DNA from 4 places in the Bacillus sp. PK6-16 genome. Region 1 is predicted to be linked to each of the others. Evidence: riboswitches for the same ligand, from Rfam matches in the RefSeq annotation. Region 1 holds a riboswitch; each other region holds the start of a gene.
What was found. Region 1 has a riboswitch for S-adenosylmethionine ahead of mtnW (2,3-diketo-5-methylthiopentyl-1-phosphate enolase). Riboswitches for the same ligand answer to the same signal wherever they lie in the genome.

Region 1 (7,780 bases):
ATCCGCAAAAACTGGAATTCCTTTTCGTACTTCTCTAATTTTCTCGAATACAAGCTCTCCAAATAAAATTGATTCCTCTTCATTCGCCTCTACTACAACTTCACCCCAAGGATCCACAATTAAAGAATGACCTGCAAACACATTATTCGGATCCTTTCCTGCTCTATTACACGCAACAACATAACACTGATTTTCAACTGCTCTTGCTTGCAATAGCAAACGCCAATGTGCTAAACGAACTAATGGCCATTCTGCTACAACAAATAATACTTTTGCCCCTTTAGCAGTATGAACACGCATCCACTCTGGAAAACGAATATCATAACAAATTGTTCCAGCGCATTCAACATCATCTAGCTTAAATTCGCCCGTACCATTACCAGCTATTAAATATTTATGTTCATCCATAAGCTGAAATAAATGTACTTTACTATATTCGTTGACTAACTGTCCTTCATTATTTACAACATACATCGTATTTGTAACGCCTTGCTCTGTTTGCTTTGCTATGGACCCACCAACAATATGTACATCATATTGCTTCGCCCATTCTATTAACTTTTCTTTCGTTTCCACTCCATCCCTATCTGCAATTTCAGAAAGTCTCGTTAAATCATATCCTGTTGTCCATAGTTCTGGTAAGACGATAACATCTGGCCTTTCCTTCATAGCTTCACTTATTTTATTTTTAGCATTCTCAATATTTTTTTCTACATCTCCAAAAACAATATCCATTTGAATACATGCGACTTTCATTTTTTCAGCCCCATTCTTATTTTTCTCTTTACAAAATACTGGAAAGATTATATCATTTGTCACTAGAATTGTAACAACTTTCAAAAGAGGTGGAAAGTATGAAATTATTTCAACCTTCTGAGATAGTAACATCATTGCCAACACAATTTTTCGCTTCACTTGTTGCAAAAGTTAACAAAGTCGTTGCAGCTGGTCACGATGTTATTAATCTAGGTCAAGGTAATCCAGATCAACCAACACCGCAGCATATCGTAAAAGCTTTACAAGATGCTGCCGAAAAGACCATTCATCATAAATATCCGCCATTTCGCGGACATGAAAGCTTAAAGGAAGCCGTGGCTACATTCTATAAACGTGAATACGGCGTGGAATTAAACCCAAAAACTGAAGTTGCTATTTTGTTTGGAGGGAAGGCTGGACTAGTAGAATTACCGATTTGTTTTACAAATCCCGGTGATACGATTCTCGTTCCGGATCCAGGTTATCCAGATTATTTATCCGGGGTTGCTTTAGCAAAAGCACACTTTGAAACAATGCCGCTTATTGCAGAAAATAACTTTTTACCAGATTATACGAACATTGATGACTCTATTGCAGAGCGTGCAAAATTAATGTTTTTAAACTATCCAAATAATCCTACCGGTGCTACTGCATCAAAAGATTTTTTTAATGCAACCATTCACTTTGCTAATAAACATAATATATTAGTTGTTCACGATTTTGCTTATGGCGCTATCGGATTTGATGGTCAAAAACCTGTTAGTTTCTTGCAAGCAGATGGTGCGAAAGATATAGGAATTGAAATTTACACATTATCAAAAACTTTCAATATGGCTGGCTGGCGCATCGCTTTTGCTGTAGGGAATGAAAGTGTGATTGAAACAATTAACCTATTACAAGATCATATGTATGTTAGTATATTCGGTGCAGTTCAAGATGCTGCTCGAGAAGCGCTATTAAGTTCACAGTCTTGTGTAATAGACCTTGTAAATAGTTACGAATCTCGAAGAAACGCTCTTATTTCAGCCTGTCACTCAATTGGTTGGAATGTAGACATTCCAACAGGATCATTCTTTGCATGGCTTCCCGTTCCAAAAGGATATACCTCTGAGCAATTTTCTAATATTTTACTAGAAAAAGCACATGTCGCAGTTGCTCCTGGTGTTGGATTTGGTGAGCATGGGGAAGGGTATGTCCGTGTTGGTCTCTTGCATACAGAAGATAGATTACGAGAAGCCATTAATCGAATTGATAAATTAAATTTTTTCAAAAAGTAATTGACAACACGAAAAATATCTGACAAAATTCAGTTATCTTAAAAATTTAAACATTTCTAAATACTTCTTATCAAGAGCAGGTGGAGGGACGAGCCCGACGAAACCCGGCAACCGATCTACAATTGTAGACACGGTGCTAATTCTCGCAGCATTACGCTGACAGATAAGGAGCTGGTTGTAAAAAAACCTCTCCTTAGCTGAGAGGTTTTTTTATTTAACTAGGAGGTTATAACAATGAGCGGAATTATAGCGACGTATTTAATCCATGATGATTCACATAACTTAGAAAAAAAAGCTGAGCAAATTGCACTCGGTTTAACAATTGGCTCTTGGACTCATTTGCCACACTTATTGCAAGAACAATTAAAGCAGCATAAAGGCAACGTCATTCATGTTGAGGAATTAGCTGAACATGAACATACCAATTCGTATTTACGTAAAAAAGTAAAACGCGGAATTATTAAAATCGAATATCCGCTATTAAACTTCAGTCCAGATTTACCAGCGATTTTAACGACTACATTTGGAAAGCTATCACTTGATGGCGAAGTAAAACTAATTGACTTAACTTTTTCAGACGAGTTAAAAAAACATTTTCCTGGTCCAAAATTCGGGATAGATGGTATTCGAAATCTTTTACAAGTGCATGATCGTCCCCTTTTAATGAGTATTTTTAAAGGAATGATTGGACGAAACATTGGGTATTTAAAAACGCAATTACGCGATCAAGCAATTGGTGGTGTAGATATAGTAAAAGATGATGAAATATTATTTGAAAATGCATTAACACCACTTACGAAACGCATTGTATCTGGAAAAGAAGTTTTACAATCTGTCTACGAAACATACGGTCATAAAACGTTATATGCCGTAAATTTAACAGGGCGAACTTTTGATTTAAAAGAAAATGCTAAACGTGCAGTGCAAGCTGGAGCTGATATTCTATTATTTAACGTATTTGCTTACGGACTAGATGTACTACAATCACTTGCAGAAGATGATGAAATCCCAGTTCCTATTATGGCACATCCTGCTGTAAGTGGTGCTTATTCAGCATCCAAGTTATATGGAGTTTCATCTCCATTATTACTTGGAAAGCTACTACGTTATGCTGGGGCTGACTTTTCATTATTCCCATCTCCATACGGAAGTGTTGCGCTAGAAAAAGAGGAGGCTCTTGCTATCTCAAAATATTTAACTGAAGACGATGCATTTTTCAAGAAGAGCTTTTCTGTTCCGTCTGCTGGTATTCATCCTGGTTTCGTTCCCTTTATTGTACGGGATTTCGGTAAAGATGTTGTTATTAATGCTGGCGGCGGGATACACGGACATCCAAATGGAGCGCAAGGCGGCGGTAAAGCTTTTCGTACTGCAATTGATGCTACTTTGCAAAATAAACCACTCCATGAAGTAGACGACATAAATTTGCATAGTGCACTACAAATATGGGGAAATCCCTCTTATGAGGTGAAATTATGAGTATTCAAGTATTTTGTGATTTCGATGGCACGATTACAAATAATGATAACATTATGTCCATTATGGAAAAATTCGCACCACCAGAAGCCGAAGAAGTAAAGAATAAAATTTTATCACAAGAACTATCCATTCAAGAAGGTGTTTCTCAATTATTTCAATTAATACCTACTAATCTGCACGATGATATTATTCAATTTTTAATAGAAACTGCTGAAATCCGTAGTGGTTTTCATGAGTTTATACAATTCGTAAAGGAAAATAACATTTCTTTTTACGTGATATCAGGTGGAATGGATTTCTTCGTCTATCCACTCTTACAAGGAATCATTCCAAAAGAGCAAATTTATTGTAATGAAACAGACTTTTCAGCAGAGTTTATTACAGTTAAATGGCCTCATTCTTGTGATGATCATTGTCAAAATCATTGCGGATTATGTAAATCATCATTAATCCGTAAATTAAGTGATACAGATGACTTTCATATTGTAATTGGAGATTCTATTACTGATTTACAAGCCGCGAAACAAGCTGATAAAGTATTCGCTCGCGATTTTCTTATTACAAAGTGTGAAGAAAATCATATTGCTTATACACCGTTTGAAACATTTCAAGATGTGCAAGCTGAATTAAAACTTTTGTTGGAGGTGAAGGCATGAAACAACTTTTTCGTCAATGGTATGACTTAAGCGAGATAAAAAAAGAGTTAACAACACGAAATTGGTTCCCAGCAACAAGTGGTAATATTTCTATAAAGGTTAGTCATGAACCACTTACTTTTCTTATTACGGCAAGCGGTAAAGATAAAACAAAAACCACTCCAGATGATTTTCTATTAGTAGATCATGTAGGAGTTCCCGTTTTAGAGACTGAATTACGTCCTTCAGCAGAAACAATATTGCATACACACATTTATAACAATACGAATGCCGGTTGCGTACTTCATGTTCATACAACCGATAATAATGTCATCACAAATTTATATAGTGATGCAGTCACCCTTCAAAATCAAGAAATTATTAAAGCTCTCGATATTTGGGAAGAAGGTGCAACCATTCACATTCCTATTATCGAAAACCATGCCCATATCCCAACACTTGGAGAAAACTTCCGAAAGCATATACAAGGAGATTCGGGTGCAGTATTAATCCGTAACCACGGTATTACCGTATGGGGCCGAGATAGCTTTGATGCAAAGAAGAGATTAGAAGCTTATGAGTTTTTATTCCAATTTCATATAAAACTATTATCAATTCAAGGAGGCGTTTCTAATGGCGCAAATTCGTATTCATGAAGTAAATACTCGTATTGAAAATGAAGTGGAAGTATCTAAATTTCTACAAGAGGAAGGCGTTTTATATGAGAAATGGAATATTTCTAAACTTCCTACTCATTTAAATGAAAATTATTCGTTAACAGATGAAAACAAAGCTGAAATATTAGCTATTTTTTCAAAAGAAATCGCTGATGTTTCAGCACGCCGTGGTTATAAAGCACATGATGTAATTTCACTTTCAAATAGCACCCCTAACCTTGACGAATTATTAATTAATTTCCAAAAGGAACACCATCATACAGATGACGAAGTTCGCTTTATCGTCAGTGGTCATGGCATTTTCGCTATTGAAGGTAAAGATGGGAAATTCTTTGATGTTGAACTTGAGCCAGGCGATTTAATATCTGTTCCTGAAAATGCAAGACATTATTTTACCTTGCAAGATGATCGCCAAGTTGTAGCTATTCGTATTTTTGTGACAACTGAAGGCTGGGTTCCAATCTATTAAGGTAGTTAGTTGAATAAAAGGACTTGGACCCCCTTTTCCAAACTTTTATTCACTCTACATATATACATCCTCCTATGGAACAGGCTTATTTCATTTTGAAATAAGCCTGATTTTTTATTTACTTGAAAGTACCATTTCATCACAAATTTAACACCTTGATTTTTCAAGTGCATTTTTCGAACATTTTTTGAACATTTATTGAATTTTTTCTGAAAATTCTGTTTTATGTGTGATATACTACAATTAACTAAGAAGGAAAATAATATCGCAAACAGAGGGGGATAATCATGAGCTTACTTATCGCACTTATACTTGGAGTTACATGTGGAGCATTTCCTGTTATTTTAGGAGCTATTATGGAAGAGTTAGAAATTGGTGTTTTAGGATTTGTCGCATCTTGTGTAAGCGCTTTATTATTTGGTTTATTCGGCGCTATTCCTGTTTCAATTCTGTGTGCTTTTTATATAATACGCCATGCTCGTACAAAACAATTTGGTCCTAATCACATCGCACAAATTATCCCGTTCCCGGTTGAACGATGCCGCCGCGCTTCTAACTTATAATTATAAAAATTAAAGATGACTAAATAAATAAAAGTCCTCAAATGAGGACTTTTATTTATTTTCTTCTAGAAATTGAAACAATTCTTGTAGATGTAGGGCATCTTCACCATAGCTAATAGATACATGAAATATACCATCAATCTCAGCTTGCATATAAAGATCCACTCCATCACGATCATATTTCAATGCCAAATAAAACTCCATTTCTTCTAACATCTTTTTTGAGGTTCGAATTACATAATGTCCCTTCTCATCTCTTCCATATTCAAATTCTGGTTCAAAATCATATTTTTGTTTAAAAGCTTCTTTTTGTTTTTCATTAATTTGCATACAAGTAGCTCGCTGTACAGTATCAATCATCTCATCAAACTTTTGAAGGTCCACCTCGTTTACCCCCTTATATATTTTTTATATAGTACTTGTGTTCCACTATTTTCTTCGCCATCCTTAATTAACTCTTCATACAATTCTTTCGCCAAACTTAAGCCTGGGACTGGTAATTGTAATTTTTCTGCTTCCTCTAAAGCAATTTTCATATCTTTCATAAAATGCTTTACATAAAATCCTGGCTCAAAGTCTCCTTTTAACATTCGAGGAGCTAAATTACTTAATGACCAGCTACCTGCTGCCCCTGTTGAAATACTCTCTAACACTTTATCTGGATTCAGTCCAGCCTTCTTCGCGTAAGCAACAGCTTCACATACTCCAATCATATTGGAAGCAATCGCAATTTGATTGCACATTTTTGTATGTTGTCCACTCCCAGCTGGTCCTTGTAATTGAATGTTTGTTCCTAACTTTTCAAGTAAAGGTAAGCATCTATCATATATTTCTTTCTCCCCGCCTACCATAATTGCGAGTTTTGCCTCTTTCGCACCAACATCTCCTCCTGAGACAGGTGCATCTAACGTATATATATTTTTGCTTTTTGCAACTTCATTAATCCGTTTTGCTAAAGTAGGTGTAGATGTCGTAAAGTCAATTGCTATCGTACCTTCTTTTGCATGTTCTATAATTCCTTCTATACCAAAATACACTTCTTCTACATCATGTGGATATCCAACCATTGTCATTACAATATCAACTTGCTTCACTAACTCTTTTGGCGTATTACACCAATTTGCACCATCTTGCACTAAAGAATCTGTTTTTGCTTTCGTTCTATTATATACATATACTTTATGACCATCTTGCATTAAGTGATAAACCATACTTTTTCCCATTACGCCAATCCCAATGAAACCTATTGATAAAGTTTTATGTTCCATTTTCTCATCCCCTTTGTTCTAATAAATCATTTACCATCTTTCGGAACTCTTTATTAAAGTCATCATCCATACTATTTTTCACATTTGAAAATAAAATAACAAAAGTTCCTTTTTCTTTATTAAAATTATTGAAAGTGTTCCAACCAGATAATACACCATGATTATGAAAATAATCTGGATATATATAAAAACTAAATGCATATTTCCGTTCTGCTGAAGGTGAAAACATTGCTTGTATACTTTGTTCAGAAAGAAGTTTTCCATTTATAATTGCTTCGTCTAATTTCTTCATATCTCCAACTGTCGTATACATCTCACCACAACCATATAGCCAATCCATGCCTAACTTCTGCGCTGGTACAAGCTCTTGATCTTTTTTCACATAACCCTTTGTAAAATTTTTATCTCCAGGTACCATATTCCCCATACCGGATTCATGCATATCTGCTTTTACAAATATGTTTTCTTTTATGTAATCTCCTAAAGGTTTTTTCGATATATGTTCTATTATATAAGCAAGCACCATATAATTATAATCTGTATATCTCCAACCTGTTCCTGCAGGAAATTCTAAATTTTGACGTCCAATCCAATTAATTAATTGTAAGCGGGAAGCCGCATTAATATTGCCTTTCGCGTGTTCAGGTAAACCAGAG
Region 2 (7,780 bases), 190 kb from region 1:
GGTGATAATGAAATATTTGATTAAGGCTGATAAATCTTAGGATGATCAAGTCATTAGTCATTTATTCTAAAATTCATCTTTTAGCAACGTTAAAAATCTGTGATTCCATATGTTCTCATAAAAATCAATTGTCTCTTTTGCGGACATAAAAGGATTATTCAACGTAGAGGTTGTTTTCTGTCCCATAAAGTTTTCGTATCCTAGTCCGTGGGCAAACTTAATCGTTGCATCCATACAGTACTCTGTTTGGGCGCCACAAAATTCAATGCGATTTACAGATAATTGATCTAAAATTTCTTTTAAGTTTGTTTTATAAAATGAATTTGCATGTGTTTTTCTTACAAAAAAATCTTGTTCTTGAACATCTAGATCGGTATGAATAGCCCAAAGTTCTTTCTCGGGTACTAAATCATCATCACAATGTTGAACAAAAAGGATTGGTTTATTTAATTTTCTATATGAAGAAATTCTTTTATTTACTTTTGTTAGTAAGTTCTGTAAATCAAATAAATGCTCCTCGCTATAACATACGCCATTTTGTAAATCGATAACGATTAAAATATCTGCACAAGTATCCATTATTTTCACCCCTTTTTATTTCTTAATATATCAATTAATCCATTATTTAGAAATAGATGATATACTTTTATTTTTTATGGACTATAAGAAAAGAAGAAATTCAAATGAATATAACTAAACCGCATAAAAAGAAGATATGAAAACCTAATCTCATATCTTCTTTTTCTCTATGCATTTACAGGTTCTTCTACATAAGAAAGGGCATTTTCAAAATCGGATATTAAATCGTTAACATTTTCAAGACCGACTGATAACCGAAGTAATGAATTAGAGATTCCTCTTTTATCACGAGCTTCTTGCGACAGTGCTGCATGTGACATTTTTGCTGGATAAGAAAGAATTGACTCTACAGCTCCTAAACTAACTGCAAAAACAGGTAATTTTACTTTTGATAAAAATTTGCGGAGTGCATCTTCTGACTGCAAAGTAAACGATAAGACCGCTCCAGCTGATGTTGCTTGAGATTGTTGAATATCAAATCCGAGATGAGTTTGTAATCCCGGATAATAGACATTTTTTACTTTAGAGTGCTCTTGTAAATAATGTGCGATTTTATTGGCATTTTTAGCTGAATGTTCGAGGCGTACATGCAATGTTTTTAGACCGCGAAGTACGAGAGAACAATCTTGAGGTCCTAAAATAGCACCGAATGCATTTTGTAAAAATCCAAGCTTTTGAGCGAGTTCTGAATCTTTTACTACTGCTAATCCGGCAGTAACATCACTATGACCAGCAATAAATTTTGTAGCACTATGAAGAACGACATCAGCTCCAAGTTCAAGTGGTTTTTGGAATAGTGGTGTCAAAAATGTATTATCAACAAAAGTAAGAGCGCCAATAGATTTTGCGAGTTTAGAAACCTCGCGAATATCTGTCACTTTTAAAAGTGGGTTAGAAGGTGTTTCTACATAAAAGAGCTTTGTATTTGGTTTAATGTTTTGTTTTATTTCTTCTAAATTGGTCATATCAACAAATGTATGTGAAACACCGTAACGGGAGAGTACCTCAGTTATCACTCGGTAAGTGCCTCCGTACACATCTTCTGAAATGAGTACGTGATCACCTTGTGAAAGAAGGAGGAATGCAGTGGAAATCGCTGCAATGCCTGATGCAAAGGCGAATCCTTTTGTTCCGCCTTCTAATAAAGCAATGATATCTTCAAGAGCTTCACGAGTTGGATTTCCTGACCTGCTATAGTCATATTTTCCGAACGTATCTACATCAAACTGGTGAAAAGTTGATGTATTATAAATAGGAACGTTCACAGCGCCTGTTTGCGAGTCGTGTTTATATTGGTTGTGTAGTAAGAGTGTATCTATAGAATAGCTCATATTCTTACACCTTCTTTTACGAGTTTAATTGCTTGCTTTAAGTCTTGAATTAAATCGTTACTATTTTCAATGCCAACTGAGAATCGAAGAAGACGATTGCATACGCCGTTTGCTGTTCTAATTTCTTCAGGAATATCAGCATGTGTTTGCGTTGCTGGATAAGTCATTAAACTTTCTACACCACCAAGACTTTCGGCAAATGTAATTAAGGATAAAGATTGTAAGAATGGATTAATCCAAGCTTCATCTTTAAGGCGGAATGAGATCATGCCACCTCTTCCTGGATAAAATACATCTGTCACCCCGTCCTCATCATTTAAATACGCAACAACTGCTTTCGCATTTTCTTCATGTTGCCTCATGCGAAGCGCTAACGTTTTCATACCGCGAATTAATAACCATGAGTCAAATGGGCTTAAAACTGCACCTGATGCATTATGATAATGAGCGATTTCCTCGCAAAGTTCCTTTCCTTTTGCAACGACAAGCCCGCTTAGTACATCGTTATGTCCCCCTAAATATTTCGTTGCGCTATGAAGTACAATGTCAGCACCTTCTGTTAATGGTTGCTGTATATAAGGTGTGTAGAAAGTGTTGTCTACAATAAGAAGTAGTCCGTTCCTTTTCGCTACAGTTGCGACAGCAGCAATATCAGTAACTTGCATTAATGGATTAGTTGGAGTTTCTATGAAAATAGCCTTCGTTTCAGTTGTGATAGCTTGCTCAATTTGTTTAATAGACTGTGTATTTACGTATCTACATCGAACATTCCACTTTTTTTCATGCTCAGAAAATAATCGATACGTTCCCCCGTATAAATCTTCAGATACAATAAGTTCGTCTCCAGAGCGGAATAGAGAAAGGACGAGGAGAACAGCCGCCATCCCTGAACTACAGGCATAACCTTGTTCGCCACATTCTAAGTCTGCAATCGCCTGTTCTAAAAGACCGCGAGTTGGATTGCCAGTTCGTGAATAGTCAAAGCCAGTAGATTTACCAATTCCTTCGTGACGATAAGCGGTTGAGAAATAAACTGGTGGATTAACCGTTCCAGTTGTAGTTTCACTGCGATTTCCGATTTGTGCTAGTTTTGTTTCGATTGTTGACATGTGAAAATTCCTCCTTTTTAAATTGAAACATTAAGTGAATATAAAATAAAAAAAGCCTTCTAAGAAGAAGGCTTTCGGTTTGAATAGAGTCTTCTTCTCATCTGTCAAATCTTTCACAATTTGCTGGAATTAGCACCTTATTAACAAAATGTTAATGGTTGCTGAGGCGTCACAGGGCCAGTCCCTCTACCTCTCTAGATAAGAATGTTCGTATGAAATTTTTATTATGTTTTTAACTTTACAATAAAATATAACTGAATTGCAACTTTATTTTAAATAATTTTTATTTTTCCGCAAGTGTCATTGACTTTTACTTTTGTGCATGCTAAATTTATTAAAAAATTAACAAACATTGTTAAAAGGGGAACGCATTTCCTTTTAGCTACATAAATAAAATAATAAAGACAACTCTTATTGAGAGCGGTGGAGGGAAAGGCCCTGTGAAACCCGGCAACCTTCAAACGAAATGTTTGAAACGGTGCTAATACCTGCAAAACGAATGTTTTGCATAATAAGAGGAGGAACGATTATGTCCCCCTCTTCAAAGTGAAGAGGGGGTTTTTATATTGATAGAAATGAGGGAGATTCGTGAAATTACTAGATTTATTATCAAACGGAATTGTAATAGGTGATGGTGCGGTTGGGACGTTATTGCATTCACATGGTTTGCAAAGTAGCTTTGAAGAATTGAATGTATCTGATCCAGACTTAATTATATCGATTCATAAACAATATGTAGCTGCTGGAGCAGATGTAATTCAAACGAATACGTATGGAGCAAATGAAGCGAAATTACGTATGTATGGTTTAGAAAATCAAGTTATAGAAATTAATAGAGCGGCAGTAAAACTGGCGAAAGCATCTGTGACAGATAAAAATGCAATTTTAGGAACAATTGGTGGTATGAAACATATCGGAGCTGTTACAACGACTGATATGGAAAGAGAGTTTATGTTACTTGAACAGGCAGGGGCTTTACTAGAAGAACAGGTTGATGGATTACTATTAGAAACTTTTTACGATGAATTTGAATTACTTCATGCCGTTAAAGTATTGCGTAAGCAAACGAATATTCCAATTGTTGCGCAATTAGCGTTACATGAAGCAGGTACGACTCAAAATGGAAATGATGTCAATGAAATATTAAAGCAACTTATAGATTACGGTGCAAATGTTGTTGGATTGAATTGTCAACTAGGGCCGCTTCATATGACGGAAGCTTTCAAAATGATATCGATTCCTCAAAATGGCTATTTATCAGCATACCCAAATGCAGGCCTCCCGAATTATGTGGAGGGACGTTACGTATATGAGGGAAGCCCAGCTTATTTTGAAGCGATGACACCGAGATTTATTGAGCAAGGTATTCGGTTATTGGGTGGTTGTTGTGGTACGACTCCAGAACATATTCAAAGTATGAAGCGCGCTGTTGCGAATATTACCCCTGTAATAGAAAAAGACACGATTCAAAGGCCGAAAGTCGTTCATACGCATGAGAAACGTTCGAAGGCTCACGTCACTCTAGCAGAGAAAGCGAAAAAACAAACGACAGTTGTAGTGGAATTAGATCCACCGAAAACGTTAGATACACAGCGTTTTTTTGAAGGAGCAAGAGCGTTAAAAAGAGCGGGAGCAGATGCTATTACTCTAGCAGATAATTCATTAGCATCGCCTCGTGTTTCTAATATGGCGATGGGTGCGTTATTAACGAAGCATGATATCCCAGTATTGACGCATTTAACGTGTAGAGATCATAACGTCATTGGACTACAATCTCATTTGTTAGGTTTATCGGCGTTAGGGATGGAAGAAGTGTTAGCTTTAACTGGTGATCCAGCGCGCGTTGGTGATTTTCCCGGTGCCACTTCTGTATATGATTTATCCTCTATTGAGCTTATTAAAATGATTAAAGAAATGAACGATGGACGTTCAATTTTAGGGAAATCAATTGGACCGGCGACAAGGTTTTCTGTAGGCGGCGCATTTAATCCTCACGTGAGGCACTTAAAAGCAGCGGTTAAGCGAATGGAACGAAAAATAGATGCTGGAGCGGAGTATTTTTTAACTCAGCCAATTTACGATATCAAGTTAATTGAAGAAGTGTATGAAGCGACAAAGCATTTGGAACAACCTATTTTTATTGGAATTATGCCGTTAGTAAGTAAGCGGAATGCAGATTTTCTTCATTTTGAGGTGCCGGGTATTACTCTTCCTGAAGAAATAAGAGAGAGAATGGATGGACATGAAACGAAAGAGGCAGCAATTGAGGAAGGGATCCGCATTTCACAAGAATTGGTCGACGCAGCGATGAAATATTTTAATGGTATTTATCTTATTACACCATTTTTAAAGTATGAAATTACAGAACATCTTGTTAAATATGTAAGAGAAAAGCAAGAAGTGAAAGAAGGTATTAATTGATGAAGTGTATAGAAGAAAAATTAAAAAATAGCATTTTAATATTAGATGGTGCAATGGGGACAATGATTCAGCAAGAGGATTTAACTGCTGAAGATTTCGGAGGAGAAGAGTACGAGGGCTGTAATGAATATTTAGTGGAAACAAGACCAGACGTTATTTTAAAGATTCATAAAGCTTACATTGAAGCTGGAGCGGATATTATTGAAACAAATACATTTGGGGCAACGAATATTGTACTAAGTGATTATGATCTGTCTCATTTAGATGAAGAACTAAATGAAAAGGCAGCACTTTTGGCGAAGCAAGCTGTTAAAGAAAGCGGGAAGGAAGTATATGTTGCGGGAGCGATGGGACCAACAACGAAAGCAATTAGTGTTACAGGTGGTGTGACTTTTGAAGAATTGATTGAGGCTTATACAAGGCAGGCACGAGGATTATTAAAAGGAGCAGTTGATGTATTACTCGTTGAGACGAGTCAAGATATGCGTAACGTGAAAGCAGCTTATATTGGAATTCAAGCCGCTTTTGAAGAACTGAAAAAAACGGTTCCTATTATGATTTCAGGAACGATTGAGCCAATGGGAACGACTCTGGCTGGGCAAACAATTGAAGCTTTTTATTTATCAGTAGAACATATGAAACCATTATCTGTTGGGTTAAACTGTGCGACTGGTCCGGAGTTTATGAGGGACCATATTCGGTCACTATCTGATTTATCGGAGTGTTACATTTCTTGTTATCCAAATGCAGGTCTTCCTGATGAAGATGGACATTACCATGAATCTCCATCTTCTCTTGCTGAAAAGGTGAAGCGATTTGCTGAAGAAGGATGGGTTAATATTATTGGTGGTTGTTGTGGCACGACACCAGAACATATAAAAGCAATGAAATCCGCGCTAGCATCTCTTAAGCCTCGTGACCATCATGAGAGAGAAGGACATGGAATTAGTGGATTAGAAGCACTGCAATATGATGAGTCTATGAGACCGTTATTTGTAGGTGAAAGAACGAATGTTATTGGGTCACGTAAATTTAAACGCTTAGTAGCAGAAGGGAAATTTGAAGAGGCTGCTGAAGTGGCAAGAGCGCAAGTGAAGAAAAATGCTCATATTATTGACATTTGTATGGCAGATCCTGATCGCGATGAAATAGAAGATATGGAAAACTTCTTAGCAGAAGTTACGAAAGTATTAAAAGTACCGATTATGATTGATTCAACAGATGAAAATGTGATGGAGCGAGCTCTTACTTATATTCAAGGAAAAGCTGTTATTAATTCAATTAATTTAGAAGATGGAGAAGAACGATTTAAAAAAGTGACACCGCTTCTTCAGAAGTATGGTGCCGCTATAGTTGTAGGAACAATTGATGAAGACGGTATGGCGGTTAGTGCGGAACGAAAGATAGAAATTGCGAAAAGAAGCTATGAATTACTTACAAAGAAGTATGGGATACGCCCGTCAGATATTATTTTTGATGCACTTGTGTTTCCAGTAGGGACAGGTGATGAAGAATATATTGGCTCAGCGGCAGCGACTATAGAAGGAATTCGCCTTATTAAAGAAGCGTTACCAGAGTGTTTAACGATTTTAGGTGTAAGTAACATATCATTTGGTTTACCACCGGCTGGACGTGAAGTATTAAATTCAGTTTTTTTATACCATGCTACGAAAGCAGGATTAGATTACGCGATTGTGAATACGGAAAAATTAGAACGCTATGCGTCGATTCCAGAGGAAGAAAAACGCCTTGCAGATGCATTACTGTTTGAAACGACGAAAGAGACGTTAGAAGAATTTACAAACTTTTACCGAGTTGCTAAAAAGAAAGATGTCGTTGTGCAAGAAACGTTAACGCTTGATGAAAGACTAGCAAATTATATTGTAGAAGGTACGAAACAAGGATTACACGAGGATTTAAGTCTTGCACTTGAAGAAGGAAGAAAACCTCTTGATATTATTAACGGTCCGCTTATGACAGGGATGGACGAGGTAGGACGACTATTTAATAATAATGAACTTATTGTTGCTGAAGTATTGCAAAGTGCCGAAAGTATGAAAGCCGCTGTAAGCTATTTAGAGCCACATATGGAATCTAGTGATAGTGCGAAAAAAGGGAAAGTATTGTTAGCAACTGTAAAAGGTGACGTGCATGATATTGGGAAAAATCTCGTTGAAATTATTTTAGCGAATAACGGATATGAGATTATTAATTTAGGAATTAATGTACGTTCGGATCGAATTGTTCAAGAAGTACAAGAAAAGAAGCCGGACATTATAGGCCTTTCAGGTTTATTAGTAAAATCAGCGCAACAAATGGTAACGACTGCTGAAGATTTAA
Region 3 (7,780 bases), 1.7 Mb from region 1:
TTCTGTAAACCCTGCAAATAAAGAGGAACTTGTTGGTCGTGTTTCAAAAGCAAGCCGTGAGTTAGCTGAAAAAGCAATGCAAGTAGCGGATGAAACATTCCAAACTTGGAGAAAATCAAAGCCAGAAATGCGTGCAGATATTTTATTCCGTGCTGCAGCAATCGTTCGTCGCAGAAAACATGAATTCTCTGCTATTCTTGTAAAAGAAGCAGGTAAGCCATGGAATGAGGCAGATGCTGATACAGCAGAAGCAATCGATTTTATGGAATATTATGGTCGTCAAATGTTAAAATTAAAAGACGGTATTCCAGTAGAAAGCCGTCCAATTGAATATAATCGTTTCTCTTACATTCCATTAGGAGTAGGTGTTATCATTTCTCCTTGGAACTTCCCATTCGCAATTATGGCAGGTATGACAACAGCTGCTTTAGTTTCTGGTAACACAGTATTACTAAAACCAGCTAGTACAACTCCTGTAGTAGCAGCGAAATTTATGGAAGTATTAGAAGAAGCTGGCTTACCAGCTGGCGTAGTAAACTTCGTTCCAGGTAACGGTTCTGAAGTTGGTGACTACTTAGTAGATCATCCTCGTACACGTTTCGTAAGCTTCACGGGATCTCGTGATGTAGGTATCCGCATCTATGAGCGTGCAGCGAAAGTAAACCCAGGACAAATTTGGTTAAAACGCGTTATCGCTGAAATGGGCGGTAAAGATACAATCGTTGTTGATAAAGAAGCAGATCTTGAATTAGCAGCTAAGTCTATCGTTGCATCAGCATTCGGATTCTCAGGACAAAAATGTTCTGCATGTTCTCGTGCAGTAATCCATGAAGATGTATATGATCATGTATTAAATCGTGCTGTTGAATTAACAAAAGAATTAACAGTTGCTAACCCAGCAGTATTAGGTACAAACATGGGTCCTGTTAATGACCAAGCTGCATTCGATAAAGTAATGAGCTATGTTGCAATTGGTAAAGAAGAAGGTAGAATCTTAGCAGGTGGCGAAGGAGACGATTCTAAAGGCTGGTTCATCCAACCAACAATCGTTGCTGACGTTGCAGAAGATGCTCGCTTAATGAAAGAAGAAATCTTCGGACCAGTAGTAGCATTCTGTAAAGCGAAAGACTTCGATCATGCACTTGCAATTGCAAATAATACGGAATACGGTTTAACAGGTGCTGTTATTACTAACAACCGTGACCATATTGAAAAAGCACGCGAAGACTTCCACGTTGGTAACTTATACTTCAACCGTGGATGTACTGGTGCAATCGTAGGTTACCAACCATTCGGTGGCTTTAACATGTCTGGTACAGACTCTAAAGCTGGTGGACCTGATTACTTAGCACTTCACATGCAAGCAAAAACTACTTCTGAAACTTTATAAGAAATAGTAGAGGAGCTCTTCACAGAATGTGAAGAGCTCCTTTTAAAATTGAAATCCTATATACTACCATCGTTCGAAGGGAATGAGCTAAAACCTATTAATAGCGGGATAAACATGTGAACAGAGATAAAATGATGAGAAAAGTTGACTTATTAGTCATATTTTTTAGTATTCATTTTGAGAATTTCCTGTATAATACAATTTGAAAGAAAATCTATGGTTCGACAAGGAACACTCCTTTCGGTTTTGCTCACTGAAAGGAGTGTTTTTTATGTAGCTAAAAATTCTTGCGTGCTTATTACATTTGCATATACGCCATTTAAGCTAGCTAAAATTGTATTGTGAATGTAAACAGCTGGTATAGTAGCGTTCTTAAAAGAAAGGTCTTTTGTAGCACAAGCATCATGTATAACGGTACATTGAAAGCCAAAATCGAATGCAGCCCTTACTGTAGCATCGATACACATATGAGTCATCATCCCACATACAACGACATGTTCAATATTTAAACGTTTTAATTGCTCTAGAAGATTAGTTTCTCGGAAGCTATTTGGATAATGTTTGACTATAACTGTTTCTTCTCTAAGTGGACGTACGCTTTCGTGAATATGTACACCTTCTGTATTAGGTAGGAAAAAAGTAGCGTCATCTTTTATAGCTACGTGTTGGATATGAAGAATAGGTTCGCTGTTTGTTCTAAAGTGTTGTAATAACTGATTAGCATATTCGCTTGCTTCTACTGGATTACGCAATTCCATCTTTCCATTTGGAAAATAATCGTTTTGAATATCGACGAGTAAAAGAGCTGTTTTCATATATTTATCTTCCTCCGAGTTTCATATTCAAATAAATTTATTCAATTCGTAGAGAGGATTCTCCTGTTTAAAAATATGAGGAAGAAGAATTTTAAATAACCTTGAAAGTTACTATTTTCTCATGAAGTTTCATCTGAAAATTTTAATAAAGGAATAATTAATATTTTTCTAAAAAATGTATTGACTCTTATTATTCTGAGTTCTATAATGAGAATTAATTAAACGACAATTAAATCGATACATTCTTATCCAGAGAGGTGGAGGGACTGGCCCTACGATACCTCAGCAACGGGTTTTTTTAATACCGTGCTAACTCCAGCAAGCCATATAAAGGCTTGGAAGATGAGAAGATGTGAACGAGTACATATAAGTGCTCTCCTTCTTATCTTTATGGTTGATAAGAAGGAGAGCACTTTTTATTTTACCTCGAAAGCTCTACTTCAAGTTTTTACAGCATATAGGAGGGGGAAAAATGATTTCTTTTAACAATGTAAGTAAAGTGTATGAATCAGCTGGGCAATCTGTTCATGCGGTGAAGGATGTAACATTATCAGTTGAGAAAGGCGAAATTTTTGGCATTATCGGTTTTAGTGGCGCTGGAAAGAGTACGTTATTACGCTTAGTAAATATGTTAGAGAGACCGACGGCAGGAACGATTTCAATAGATGATAAAGACATTACATCATTATCGACGAAAGAATTACGTAAACTGAGACAAAGAATTGGAATGATTTTTCAAAGTTTTAATTTATTTAATTCAAGAACAGTATTTGGAAATATTGCTTATCCATTAAAGTTAGCGAAAGTGCCAAAGAATGAGATAAAAGAAAGAGTAAATGAACTGCTGAAGTTTGTAGGGTTAGAAGATAAAGCAAACTATTACCCAGAGCAGCTATCAGGTGGACAAAAGCAGCGTGTGGGCATTGCTAGAGCACTTGCGACATCGCCAGATATTCTTATATGTGATGAGGCAACATCGGCCTTAGATCCAGAAACGACGACAGAAATTCTAAACTTATTAAAGAAAGTAAATCGAGAATACAATTTAACAATTCTTCTTATTACACATGAAATGCATGTTGTGAAAGAAATTTGTCACCGTGTAGCTGTAATGGAGAAGGGAAAAGTTATTGAAGAAGGAAAACTGTTCGATGTTTTCACACAACCAAAAACAAAGACGACTCAAAACTTTGTACGTTCTGTTATTAATGATCATTTACCAGAAAGTGTTCTAGCGAAAATTCAAAATGGTGGTCAAATTTATCGTCTAACATTTACTGGTGAGGAGACAGGACAGCCGGTACTATCATATATCGCAAAAAACTATAACGTCGATGTAAATGTACTGTACGGAAATATTATTGAACTTCAAAATGTGCTATTTGGAAATCTTCTTGTAGAGTTGCAAGGTGAGCAGAGGGAAATTCAAAAAGCATTACAACATCTAAGACTGCAAGTGCAGCTGAAGGAGGTAGAAGCTCATGCGAGTTGATTGGAGTATATTTTGGCCGCGCATACTAGATGCGACGGGGGATACCCTCTTAATGGTAATTGTAACCCTTATATTTGCTACAATTCTTGGTATACCGCTAGGTTTACTTTTATATGTAACGAGAAAAGGAAACTTTTTAGAAAATAAATGGGTCTTTTCTATTCTTAACATCATAATTAATACAATTCGTCCGGTACCATTCATTATCTTTTTAGTAGCGTTAAGTCCACTAACGAGAAGTGTTATCGGAACGACGATTGGAACAGCAGCAGCAATTTTCCCGATGACGTTAGTCGCATCAATTGGTATTGCTAGAATGGTTGAAACAAACCTTGTTTCCGTTCCGAAAGGAGTAATTGAAGCAGCGCAAGCAATGGGCGCCTCGCCAATTAGAATTGTTTTTGAAATCCTTGTACCAGAAGCGTTAGCACCATTAATCTTAGGTGTCACATTTATGACAGTTGGTTTAATTGAATTTTCTGCAGTTGCTGGGCTTGTCGGTGGTGGCGGTCTTGGTGATTTAGCAATGACATATGGTTATCAACGTTTTGATACATCAGTTATGTTCGTAACGGTCGTGTTACTTATTATTCTCGTACAGATAGCTCAAAATTTAGGAAATTACTTTGCGAAAGTCTTGTTACGCAGATCATAAAAAGGAAGAGAGGAAAAGAAAATGAAGAAAATTTTAGCATTTGCATTATCAGCGATTGTAGGGATTTCGGCGTTAAGTGGCTGCTCGGATGCAGGAGCAAAAGAAAAAACAGTTCGCATTGGTGTAACTGGAACGGATGGAAACGCTTGGGAAATTGTAAAGGGAAAAGCTGAAAAAGAAGGGATTAAAGTTAAACTGATTGAGTTCTCTGATTACACAACGCCAAATAAAGCGTTAGCTGATGGAGATATTGAACTAAACTCATTCCAGCATATTGCATTCTTAGAGCAATTTAAAAAGGAACATAAGTTAGATATTACAGCTGTTGGTACAACACAAATTGCACCAATGGGTTTATACTCTGAAAAATATAAGAAATCAAATGAAATCCCAGATGGTTCAGAAATTGCAATTCCAAACGATCCAACGAACCAAGCACGTGCATTAAAACTTCTTGATGCAGCTGGATTATTAAAGCTGAAAAAGGATTTTGGTCTATTTGGAGATCCAAGTGGTATTGCTGAAAATCCGAAGAAATTAAAAATTACACCGGTTATCGCACAGCAAACACCTCGTGTGTTAAAAGATGTAGCGGCATCAGTTATTAATAACGGTGTTGCTGGTCAAGCTGGATTAGATCCAGCGAAGGATCCTATTTTCTTAGAAGATCCAAAGAATGAAAATGCGAAGCCTTATATTAATATTTTCGCAGCTCGTACGAAAGATAAAGATGATCCAACACTGAAAAAAGTAATTGAATTATACCATTCAAAAGAAGTAACAGATGCAATTAAGAAAGAAACAAATGATGGTTCAATTTCAGTAGATCTTTCACTTGAGGAGCTTGAAAAAATCGTAAAATAATTATTGGGTTTAATGGACTAACAGAAGGAACCCCTCCGCTGTTAGTTCGTTCAACATATAAACTTAACAAACAAACCCTAATTCTGTACCTTCCAATTTTGTATAACGTAGAATCCAATGTTTGTTAAGTAGAGTAATGGACCAGGAGTTTTCCTGGTCTTTTTTTATAAATGAAAATAGCTAGCGAACAGTAAGGTGATCCAAATTATAATGGGATAAGAAAATAAGCTGAAAAGGATTGTAATTACGAATTGCTTTTGATGAATTAAGTGTTTTTTTGATAAGAAAAAGAAAATAGAAAAGAGAGTAATGAAAAATGCTGATATGACGCCGGGGTTATAGGAGCGATAAATGAAAAACAAAATAATATGTTGAACAGAGTTGAAGAAGATGGCCCCTTGTATAAAAATAATCCAGCATATAGAAGACAAGAAGTTAAGTTGATATAGAAAGACGATAAGTAATACAAAGATTGTTAATACGGAAATGGCAATGAAAAATTGTTGGCTAGTTATAAGACGGATTGAAAATTGATTAGCAAGGTATTGTGGCATTTGGAAAGCTTCTTCAAGGTTATGAATGAAAAATAATAAGGGAATGATCCAGAGTATAGTAGTGGAATGCTTTTTCATCAACTTACATCACTCCAATAAAGTATAGAAAGCCTAAAAAAGGCCCTCTATACAGAGATAGTTATTCAATTATGATATTTTTTAAATTAACTTCATGATGATCTCGTTCTTTCGGATAAGCAGCTAGCTCCTCTTGCAAAATATTTAATATTTGCTTAGCTGATTGCTGGATTGGATTAGGTAGCTCTTCTAATATATGCATCCCGACTTTTACTTTTGTACGAATTACCCTTCGTAGTAGTTCCTCATGCATGCACTACACCTCCAAACCGAATGTTTAGTATATCTTCTTCAAATTTTGCCCCTTGAATAGAAAGGTGTGTTAATGTTTTTGGTAACGTGATGTTCCGTTTAACAGAACCCGCTCGAATAATAAGTTCGTCACCTTTTTGATTTAAGGAAAGTTCACTTTTGTTTGAGAAGGGAATGGACAGAACGAAAATATATTCATCGCCATCCTTTTTTACAGATTGAGTGCGCCCGTTAAATTTCACTTCTGTAGGGGAATGATCAGTTTTAAATAAAGAATCTCCTACACGTTCTAACATAGACAAACCAACAACTTCTTGTTCAAACATTGGAGCTTCGTAAATAGGAAGGGGTTGAAAACTATCTTGAATTAATGTTTTATATTTCTTCTGTGTATCTTTCCATGCCTGAAAATAAGGATCGGTGACAGTGTTAGGGATGACGCGATTAATCATAATGGCATCTACGTTATAATCGTATAAATTTAAATAAGTAAAGCTACGCTGAGCTTCTTTAATGACCATTTTTTCAGGATTTACAACGATGCGGATACTTGTTACTTCTCGATTTGATAAAATATCTCTCATTTCTCCGAGCTGTTCAAGTGTATTTGTTAATTCGTCCATAATATCATCGGTTGGAAGAGGGACACCAAGGAGTGGTTGAGCTACAGGACGAACGACTTTTAAAACTTTTCTTTTAATAGGAAACAATTTTTCCATCCACCAGCCGAGCATGTCTGGAAAGCTTAGCATTGCTAATGTTTCTCCTGTTGGAGCACAATCAATAATGATAACATCATATGTGTTTTGTTTATAATAATCGAGTACGCGAAGTAAGCTAATTAAATCTTCCATACCAGGAAACATCGTTAATTCTTCTGTTGTAATATCATCGGCTGCTTTGGAAGTGAAGAGTAGTGTAATATATTTCTGTAATTTTCCCCATCCTTTTTCCATCTCATAAATCGTATTAATTTCTTGTGCCCACAAATTTTCACGAATTTCTAATGGCTCAGAAGATAGCTTTATACCAAATGAATCTCCTAAACTATGAGCGGGATCTGTACTCATGACTAAAGTTTTTAATCCTTGTTTTGCGCTTTGAATTGCTGTTGCTGCTGAAATGCTAGTTTTTCCTACGCCGCCTTTACCTGTATACAAAATAATTCTCATCATTCATATCTCCTTTGTTTCGAATATCGAATATTACGAGTGTCGAAGTAAATGATTGAATAAAAACCCAGATAGGGTTTTATTCAATCGGAATGTTTTTCATTTTAGGTGTAGAAACTTTTTCTTCTGTTTTTTGCTGTGACGTAGCAATGTGATTCATAATCTTTTGGAAGATTTGTAGTAAGAATGCTTTTTCTTCTTCTGACAATGCTTCTGTCACTAAGCTAAAGTAGTGGGCTGCATTTTGTTTTACTTCTTGAACGAGCATTACGCCGTTTTCTGTTAACCGAATTAATACAATACGTCGGTCGTTTTCATCACGGTAGCGCTCAATATATCCCTTTTTTACAAGGCGATTTACAACGCCCGTCGTTGTACTCATCGGTATATCAAGAAGGTCAGCAATTTTCGTCATTGTAATATCTGTATTTCGTTCCATCCAAAGTAAACAAAATACTTCTGTTTTAGAAAGTGTTAAATCTAGGCTTACCCATTCTTCAGGGTAGAA
Region 4 (7,780 bases), 660 kb from region 1:
CTTGTATTTATGGACGATAAGTTAACGGTTGATTGGCATGAAGGTGGAGGAACTTTTCAGTTGAAGAGCCCAAGCCAGTTTTATAATCCAAATATGAAATTACACGTTCGAGTATAGTAAAGGTGAGTCCAAAATGTATTTTGGACTCACCTTTTTTTATTTTATAAGTCGCTATTATTGTCGATAAGTCGATATATTGAAAAAATCGCTGATATAAATGGAGTTGCGCCGATATATTCAGAAAATCGCCGATATAATTTCATTTACCAAAACGTTTCATATAATAAAAAGATTTTTTCACATAATGAAATGTACATATGATTGAATTTTCTGTATAATCTTCTTTGCGGAGGGGATACGCATGAGAAGATGGGGAATTGAGTTATTAATTTTAAGTGTTGTTATTATTTGGGGGATTAACTATACAATTGCGAAGTATGGACTTTTAGAATTTACAGCAATTGAGTTTACTGCACTTCGTATGATGGCGGCGGCACCGCTTCTGTTACTCCTTACCTTTTTTATTGAAAAGTCGGTTTATATGGAGCGAACGGATATACCTAGATTAATTATTGTTAGCGTTGTAGGTATTGTACTGTATCAAACGTTATTTATGGAAACTGTCAAATATACATCCGCTACAAATGCCTCTTTACTCATTTCTATTTCACCTATTTTTACAACTGCATTTGCGATTTTCTTGAAACAAGAAAAGTTTTCTTCTCGAAAGTTAATCGGTTCTATGACTGCCTTTGTTGGTGCAGCATTAGTTTTAGTAGCAGGACATTCACTTACTAGTTCTTTTTATGGAAATGGAATTGGACTTATTACATCAATATGCTGGGGGCTTTATCCTGTTTTAGCAGGACCATTAATTAAAAAATATTCAGCTTTACGTGTTACTGCATGGTCTGCATTAGTGGGTGCAATTCCGCTATTATTGTTAAGTGGTCCGCATGTGTTTGTCATGCCATTTCACATTACTCGCGGAATGACACTATTTGCTTTACTATATTCTATTTTCTTTGTAACAGTATTCGGTTTAGTAATGTGGTATGTTGGAGTTCAAAAAATTGGGGCGTCACATACGATGGTATATATGTATATAACGCCGCTTGTAGCGGTTCTATTTGCAGCTGTCTGGGCAAATGAATATGTATCGTTTCAACAAATCATCGGTGGAATTATCATTTTTGTCGGTCTATGGTTTGTGAAATCGGAGAAAGTAAAAGTTCATTCTATTGCAGGGGAACCTATATCAAAATAGGAAAACAGATCACCTATGATCTGCTTTCCTATTTTTTTATTTTTGGTAAGAAGATGAGAAATAAGATAGCAGTAATAAGTGGAATTAAGTTTAAAAATGGAATACGGAAGAGTGTAATAAGAATAATACCTGGAAGAAGAACACCGAGGACAGCGTAAAAAATGCTATGATTTTTCGTGTACCAATACAATGAAAGTCCAATAAGTGCAGGGATAATGAGGTGAATGAGAGCCATTAAAAAATAAATCATTAGACGCCCCCTTTATTTGTGTGCTTATTACATCATATCCGTATGTTCATAGATTGATATCATTTTTTTCATAAATGGACGAAAAAAGTTTGAAAAACCGTCACAAAATATGAGAATATGATGTTTGAAATCTTGTATAATATTATTTTCTAAAAACATTTAAACAACATAAACATACTGTTTATGTTGTTTTTAATTTGAATGAAATGAATGTAAGGGATATGAATTTGAAAGAAATTTTTTGTTGGATAGATAAGAACGAATGAAGAGAGGTACAGCATGATTAGTATGTCACTAAGATCATTTAAAATCCAATCGTATTATATACTAGGTATTTTGTTACTAGGTTGGATGTTAACACCGTTTTCAGCACATTTTTTAGGCGCTGGAATTGGGCTTATTGTAAGTATGTATTGCGTTTGGCTTTTAGGCAGAAGAATTGAGAAGCTTGGAGATAGTATTGTAAAGAAGACGAAAGCACCGACACTCGGTATGTTTAACCGTTTTGCAGCTGCCATTTTGGGTGCTATTATTATGTACGAAATTGAGCACCACATGGTTATGTGGGCGTTTGCAGTAGGGATTATGGGTGGGTATTTCTTAATCGTTGTGAATTTAGGTTACTATAGCATGAAAGATGAGAAAGAACTAACAAAGAGCTAAAAAGATAAAAGACTTCTTTTTAGATGGAATAGATGATCCAGTCACGAATAGAAGCGGTCAGGGCCTTTTTTAGCCCCATACGATGTAAAACCCGAGAGATGTAGTGAGTAGGGATATAATGTATATATTCGAAGCTGTAATTTTATAATCTAGGTCACAGATGAAGAGATTAGCGTTTCACTTTATATAAGATATAGAAAGAAGCTTACGTTTTCACGTAAGCTTCTTTTTTATGTAAGTGTGTGTAACCGTTAAGCCGCATTGGGTTTTGTCGGTGAGTACGCGAAACTTTACGGTTACACGACACTTATTCATATGAGTAAAGGGTTATTCCAACAGAAAGTTTTAATTTAAGCGATTGGACCGCCTAAGTTAATAATGTCTTCAGATACGCTGTCGAATTTTTTGAAGTTAGCTTTGAATTCATTTGCAAGTTCGATTGCTTTTGCTTTGTAAGCAGCTTTATCAGCCCAAGTTTGTTCAGGCATTAACACTTCGTCAGGTACACCTGGTACGTGAAGTGGAACTTCAAGACCGAAGATGTCATGTTTAGCTGTTTCAGTTTTCGCAAGTTCACCGTTTAATGCTGCTTGAATCATTGCACGAGTGTAACCTAAGTTCATACGTTTACCAACGCCGTATTCGCCACCAGTCCAGCCAGTGTTTACTAAGAATACTTTCGCATCGTGTTTCTCGATTTTTTCACCAAGCATTTCAGCATAGCGAGATGCATCAAGTGGTAAGAATGGTGAACCGAAGCAAGTTGAGAATGTTGCTTGCGGAGATGTAACGCCGCGCTCTGTTCCTGCTAGTTTACTAGTGTAACCACTTAAGAAATGATACATAGCTTGCTCTTTTGATAACTTACTGATTGGAGGCAATACGCCAGATGCATCAGCAGTTAAGAAAATAATTGTATTTGGGTGTCCAGCAACACTTGGCAGTACGATATTGTCGATCGCATGCATAGGGTATGCAGCACGAGTATTTTCTGTTAAAGTAGTATCGTTGTAGTCCGCGATACGCGTTTGGTCATTAATGATAACGTTTTCTAAAACGGATCCAAATGTGATTGCATCGAAAATTTGTGGTTCTTTCTCGTGAGAAAGGTTTACACATTTTGCGTAGCAACCGCCTTCAATATTGAATACACCGTTATCAGACCAACCGTGCTCATCATCACCGATTAATTTACGATTTGGATCAGCAGATAATGTTGTTTTACCTGTTCCAGATAAACCGAAGAATAGTGCTACGTCGCCTTCTTCACCTACGTTTGCAGAGCAATGCATAGAAAGAATATCTTGTTCAGGTAGTAAGAAGTTCATAATAGAGAAGATTGATTTTTTCATTTCTCCAGCGTATTCTGTACCACCAATTAGTACAATACGTTTTTCGAATGAAACCATAATGAATGCTTCAGAGTTTGTACCGTCAACAGCTGGATCAGCTTTGAAGTTCGGTGCAGAAACAATTGTGAACCCTGACTCATGAGTTGTTAATTCTTCTTCAGTTGGACGAATGAATAATTGATGTACAAATAAATTGTGCCATGCATATTCATTAATAACTTGAATTGGTAGGCGGTAATTGCGGTCAGCGCCTGCAAATCCTTTGAAGACGAATAACTCTTCTTTTTCTTTTAAGTATTCTAAAACTTTAGTATATAATTTATTAAAATGTTCTTCAGAAATCGGTTGGTTCACAGCTCCCCAAGCAATTTTGTCAGCAACCGATGCTTCTTTCACAATAAATTTATCTTTAGGAGAACGTCCTGTATATTTTCCAGTTGAAGCAGAAACGGCACCAGTCGAAGTTAATTTCCCTTCATTTCGCATTAATACTTTTTCCACTAATTGCGGAACACTTAGTTGAATCTGTGCATTGCTTCCGTTCAATAATTCGTGTAAACCAATTTGGACATTCACAGTACTCATATTTATATACCATCCTTTTCATTTAATGAAATATTTCTCGTAATCCCCAACAAGAGTATAACACAATTATATAAATAATGTATACTATTTATTTCTTTTTGTTTGTGTGAATGCATTATTTCCCTATTAATATTTCATTTCAGGCGTATTGAGAAAAACTTTCAGGAAAATGTGAATATTAATTGACAAATGAATATCATTTCTTTAGTATAGGTTGGGACGGATACTCTCTTATCCCGAGCTGGCGGAGGGACAGGCCCGATGAAGCCCAGCAACCTCACTTGTAGTGGTAAATACAGGTGAATAGGTGCTAAAACCTGTGCGAGGCTACAGGTCTCGAACGATAAGAGCGAAGGGCAAAAAGCAGTATGCAAGTAGCAAATTAAACCTTTCCTCTATGTAAAGTAGGAAAGGTTTTTCTGTATGCTTGTGTGGGAGAATAAATGTATGTCGCAGTTTGTGGCAAATTAAGGATGAGTTCCGTACAATATATACAATTACTGTAGGGAGGTTTACCACATGACAAAAAAACGTCATCTGTTCACATCTGAGTCTGTAACTGAAGGACATCCAGATAAAATTTGTGACCAAATTTCTGATTCAATTTTAGATGCGATCTTATCAAAAGACGCAAATGCACGTGTAGCTTGTGAAACAACTGTAACAACTGGTTTAGTATTGGTAGCGGGGGAAATTACGACTTCTACTTACGTAGATATTCCAAAAATCGTTCGTGAAACAATTCAAGGCATTGGTTACACACGCGCAAAATACGGATTCGATGCAGAAACTTGTGCAGTTTTAACATCTATCGATGAGCAATCTGCTGACATCGCTATGGGTGTTGACCAAGCGCTAGAAGCACGCGAAGGTCAAATGACTGACGCTGAGATTGAGGCAATTGGTGCAGGAGACCAAGGTTTAATGTTTGGTTTCGCATGTAATGAAACACAAGAGTTAATGCCACTTCCAATCTCGCTTGCTCACAAATTAGCTCGCCGTTTAACTGAAGTACGTAAAGATGATACATTATCATACCTACGTCCGGATGGAAAAACGCAAGTTACAGTTGAGTATGATGAAAATGGTAAACCAGTACGTGTTGATACTATCGTAATTTCTACACAACATCACCCAGATGTTACATGGGAAGAAATCGATCGCGACTTAAAAGAGCACGTAATTAAAGCTGTAGTACCAGCAGAATTAATGGATGGAGAAACGAAATTCTTCATTAATCCAACTGGCCGCTTCGTAATTGGTGGACCACAAGGTGATGCTGGTTTAACAGGACGTAAAATCATCGTTGATACTTACGGTGGATACGCTCGCCACGGTGGCGGTGCATTCTCTGGTAAAGATGCAACGAAAGTTGACCGTTCTGCAGCATATGCAGCTCGTTATGTTGCGAAAAACATCGTAGCAGCTGGTCTTGCTGAAAAAGCAGAAGTACAACTTGCATACGCAATCGGTGTAGCACAACCAGTATCAATTTCAGTTGATACATTCGGCACTGGTAAAGTATCTGAAGACGTATTAGTAGAACTAGTTCGTAACAACTTCGATCTTCGCCCAGCTGGTATTATTAAAATGCTAGATTTACGTCGCCCAATTTACAAACAAACAGCAGCTTACGGCCACTTCGGACGTACTGATGTAGATCTATCATGGGAACGTACAGACAAAGCAGCAGCTTTAAAAGAGCAAGCTGGTCTATAATATATGAAAAAAAGCTTTGCGCGGTGAGCGCAAAGCTTTTTTTATTTCGTTTTACTTATAATTTGAATACATGATTTGCAATATACTTCGCCATCTAGCTCAATATACTTTTTCATATTAGTCATGCCACTTGCTGGAAATGGCATATGAATCCATGCCTTTTCATACGTTTGTATTTCCTTTTTACATGATTTACAAAGGGTGGGTTTCTTCTGGAACATATGTAATCAACCTTTCATTTGACGTGCTTTACCTGCGCAAAAGGCACTACTTAGTAAAAATAGTGTCGCGAATATAATGCTTACTAATGTAGCGTATGGAATTGCGCCTTTTAAGGAAAAGCCGACAGTGATTGAAGCGATGAATAAGAGGATAAATGTTGTTGTTAATTTTTTATAAAGTTCCATACTATGTAGACCTCCAATTTATTTTTTAGTACAAGTTTTAAAATTGAATTCTATTATGTAGAAAATATAAAGAGTAGCTAAAGATGTGTAGTCTAGGAGTATAAGAAAGTGCACTTTCTTTTTTGTGGGTTAGTATACTTATATTGTATCATGGCGCATGATTGGCTTCATACATAATTGTGTAAAGGTATGTATGATAAAATGAAGAAAAGTCTTTAAGAAAGGAAAGATAAAAAATGAGTGTAACTGAACATAAAAAACAAGCTCCAAAAGAAGTGCGTTGCAAGATCGTGACGATTTCCGATACACGTACGGAAGAAACAGATAAGAGCGGACAACTATTACATGAATTGTTAAAAGAAGCGGGACATAAAGTAACTTCTTATGAAATTGTAAAAGATGATAAAGAAAGTATCCAGCAAGCAGTGTTAGCTGGTTATCATAAGGAAGATGTAGATGTTATATTAACAAATGGCGGTACTGGTATTACGAAACGCGATGTCACAATTGAAGCAGTATCAGCGTTATTAGATAAAGAAATTGTTGGATTTGGTGAGCTGTTCCGTATGATTAGTTATTTAGAAGATATCGGAAGCAGCGCAATGTTAAGTAGAGCGATTGGTGGTACAATTGGGCGCAAAGTAGTCTTCTCGATGCCAGGGTCTAGCGGAGCGGTTCGCCTTGCGATGAATAAATTAATTTTACCGGAATTAGGTCATATTACATTTGAGCTGCATCGCCAATGAGTAAGTATGCTGGAATTGTATTAGCAGGTGGTATGTCGAGTAGATTCGGTGAGCCGAAAGCGTTAGCAATTTGGAAGGGAACTACTTTTGTTGAGCATATTGTGAAAGTGATGGGAAATACTTTGCAAGACATTGTAGTAATTAGCCATACTGATATAAAAGAGCGAGTAGAGCAATTCGTACAAGTACCTGTTATAGAAGACATTCCGCACTATAAAGGAAATGGACCGCTTGCCGGCATTGTATCAGGTATGGAATACATAGAAGCAGATTGGTATGCTATTATGCCTTGCGATGCGCCAAATGTTTCGCATGAATGGTTTACCATTTTACTGGAGCAAACGAACAATGAATATGATGCGGTTGTACCTATTATTAATGGAAGAAAACAACCGCTACTTGCGGCGTATCATAACCGCGTGAAAGAAAAGATTTATGCTTTACTTCAGGAAGAAAAAAGAAGTATGGGGCAGCTTTTATCACAATGTAATGTGAAGTATGTTTCTGGAGAAGATGTACAAGCGAATGCGGATTGGTTTATAAATGTAAATACGAAAGAAGAATATGGGCAGGCTCAAAAAGACCTTTCAAATGAATGAAAGGTTTTTTTGATATACAGAATTGGGGAACAATTGCTGTATAAAGGTATGTGAGTAAGTTGATTTTAAGGGGAATTCTTAAAATCATTATACAGTTAAAATACTGTATAACCATATATTAATTTTTATGGGTTTTTATTACAAGTTTGTTTAGTTATGTTTATTTTTGATATAATTAATATAGAAATAAAA

Region 2: linked by a shared signal. The riboswitch ahead of M1D66_RS06155 (bifunctional homocysteine S-methyltransferase/methylenetetrahydrofolate reductase) and the one ahead of mtnW (2,3-diketo-5-methylthiopentyl-1-phosphate enolase) in region 1 are both predicted to bind S-adenosylmethionine.
Region 3: linked by a shared signal. The riboswitch ahead of M1D66_RS25495 (methionine ABC transporter ATP-binding protein) and the one ahead of mtnW (2,3-diketo-5-methylthiopentyl-1-phosphate enolase) in region 1 are both predicted to bind S-adenosylmethionine.
Region 4: linked by a shared signal. The riboswitch ahead of metK (methionine adenosyltransferase) and the one ahead of mtnW (2,3-diketo-5-methylthiopentyl-1-phosphate enolase) in region 1 are both predicted to bind S-adenosylmethionine.

Annotation. Positions count from the first base shown of each region.
Region 1 covers NZ_CP096511.1:1,376,639-1,384,418, reverse strand. Annotated here, with positions in the region: gene M1D66_RS07270 (carbon-nitrogen family hydrolase) at 1-840, opposite strand, end outside; gene M1D66_RS07265 (pyridoxal phosphate-dependent aminotransferase) at 855-2,033, shown strand; SAM riboswitch class I at 2,098-2,203, shown strand; gene mtnW (2,3-diketo-5-methylthiopentyl-1-phosphate enolase) at 2,268-3,512, shown strand; gene M1D66_RS07255 (2-hydroxy-3-keto-5-methylthiopentenyl-1-phosphate phosphatase) at 3,509-4,168, shown strand; gene M1D66_RS07250 (methylthioribulose 1-phosphate dehydratase) at 4,165-4,803, shown strand; gene M1D66_RS07245 (1,2-dihydroxy-3-keto-5-methylthiopentene dioxygenase) at 4,781-5,293, shown strand; gene M1D66_RS07240 (hypothetical protein) at 5,581-5,856, shown strand; gene M1D66_RS07235 (DUF3909 family protein) at 5,908-6,240, opposite strand; gene M1D66_RS07230 (NAD(P)-dependent oxidoreductase) at 6,246-7,124, opposite strand; gene M1D66_RS07225 (serine hydrolase) at 7,129-7,780, opposite strand, start outside.
Region 2 covers NZ_CP096511.1:1,190,391-1,198,170, forward strand. Annotated here, with positions in the region: gene M1D66_RS06140 (cysteine hydrolase family protein) at 67-579, opposite strand; gene metC (cystathionine beta-lyase) at 747-1,910, opposite strand; gene metI (cystathionine gamma-synthase/O-acetylhomoserine thiolyase) at 1,907-3,019, opposite strand; SAM riboswitch class I at 3,114-3,224, opposite strand; SAM riboswitch class I at 3,428-3,537, shown strand; gene M1D66_RS06155 (bifunctional homocysteine S-methyltransferase/methylenetetrahydrofolate reductase) at 3,608-5,440, shown strand; gene metH (methionine synthase) at 5,440-7,780, shown strand, end outside.
Region 3 covers NZ_CP096511.1:4,969,319-4,977,098, reverse strand. Annotated here, with positions in the region: gene pruA (L-glutamate gamma-semialdehyde dehydrogenase) at 1-1,390, shown strand, start outside; partial or broken gene M1D66_RS25500 (cysteine hydrolase family protein) at 1,641-2,205, opposite strand; SAM riboswitch class I at 2,448-2,554, shown strand; gene M1D66_RS25495 (methionine ABC transporter ATP-binding protein) at 2,678-3,697, shown strand; gene M1D66_RS25490 (methionine ABC transporter permease) at 3,687-4,352, shown strand; gene M1D66_RS25485 (MetQ/NlpA family ABC transporter substrate-binding protein) at 4,374-5,216, shown strand; gene M1D66_RS25480 (HXXEE domain-containing protein) at 5,381-5,848, opposite strand; gene M1D66_RS25475 (DUF3926 domain-containing protein) at 5,910-6,101, opposite strand; gene M1D66_RS25470 (ArsA family ATPase) at 6,094-7,275, opposite strand; gene M1D66_RS25465 (MarR family winged helix-turn-helix transcriptional regulator) at 7,352-7,780, opposite strand, start outside.
Region 4 covers NZ_CP096511.1:713,266-721,045, forward strand. Annotated here, with positions in the region: gene M1D66_RS03620 (iron-sulfur cluster biosynthesis family protein) at 1-117, shown strand, start outside; gene M1D66_RS03625 (DMT family transporter) at 362-1,267, shown strand; gene M1D66_RS03630 (hypothetical protein) at 1,296-1,517, opposite strand; gene M1D66_RS03635 (ATP synthase subunit I) at 1,797-2,180, shown strand; gene pckA (phosphoenolpyruvate carboxykinase (ATP)) at 2,531-4,117, opposite strand; SAM riboswitch class I at 4,346-4,467, shown strand; gene metK (methionine adenosyltransferase) at 4,637-5,836, shown strand; gene M1D66_RS03650 (hypothetical protein) at 5,878-6,057, opposite strand; gene M1D66_RS03655 (hypothetical protein) at 6,064-6,243, opposite strand; gene M1D66_RS03660 (MogA/MoaB family molybdenum cofactor biosynthesis protein) at 6,480-6,989, shown strand; gene M1D66_RS03665 (molybdenum cofactor guanylyltransferase) at 6,986-7,588, shown strand.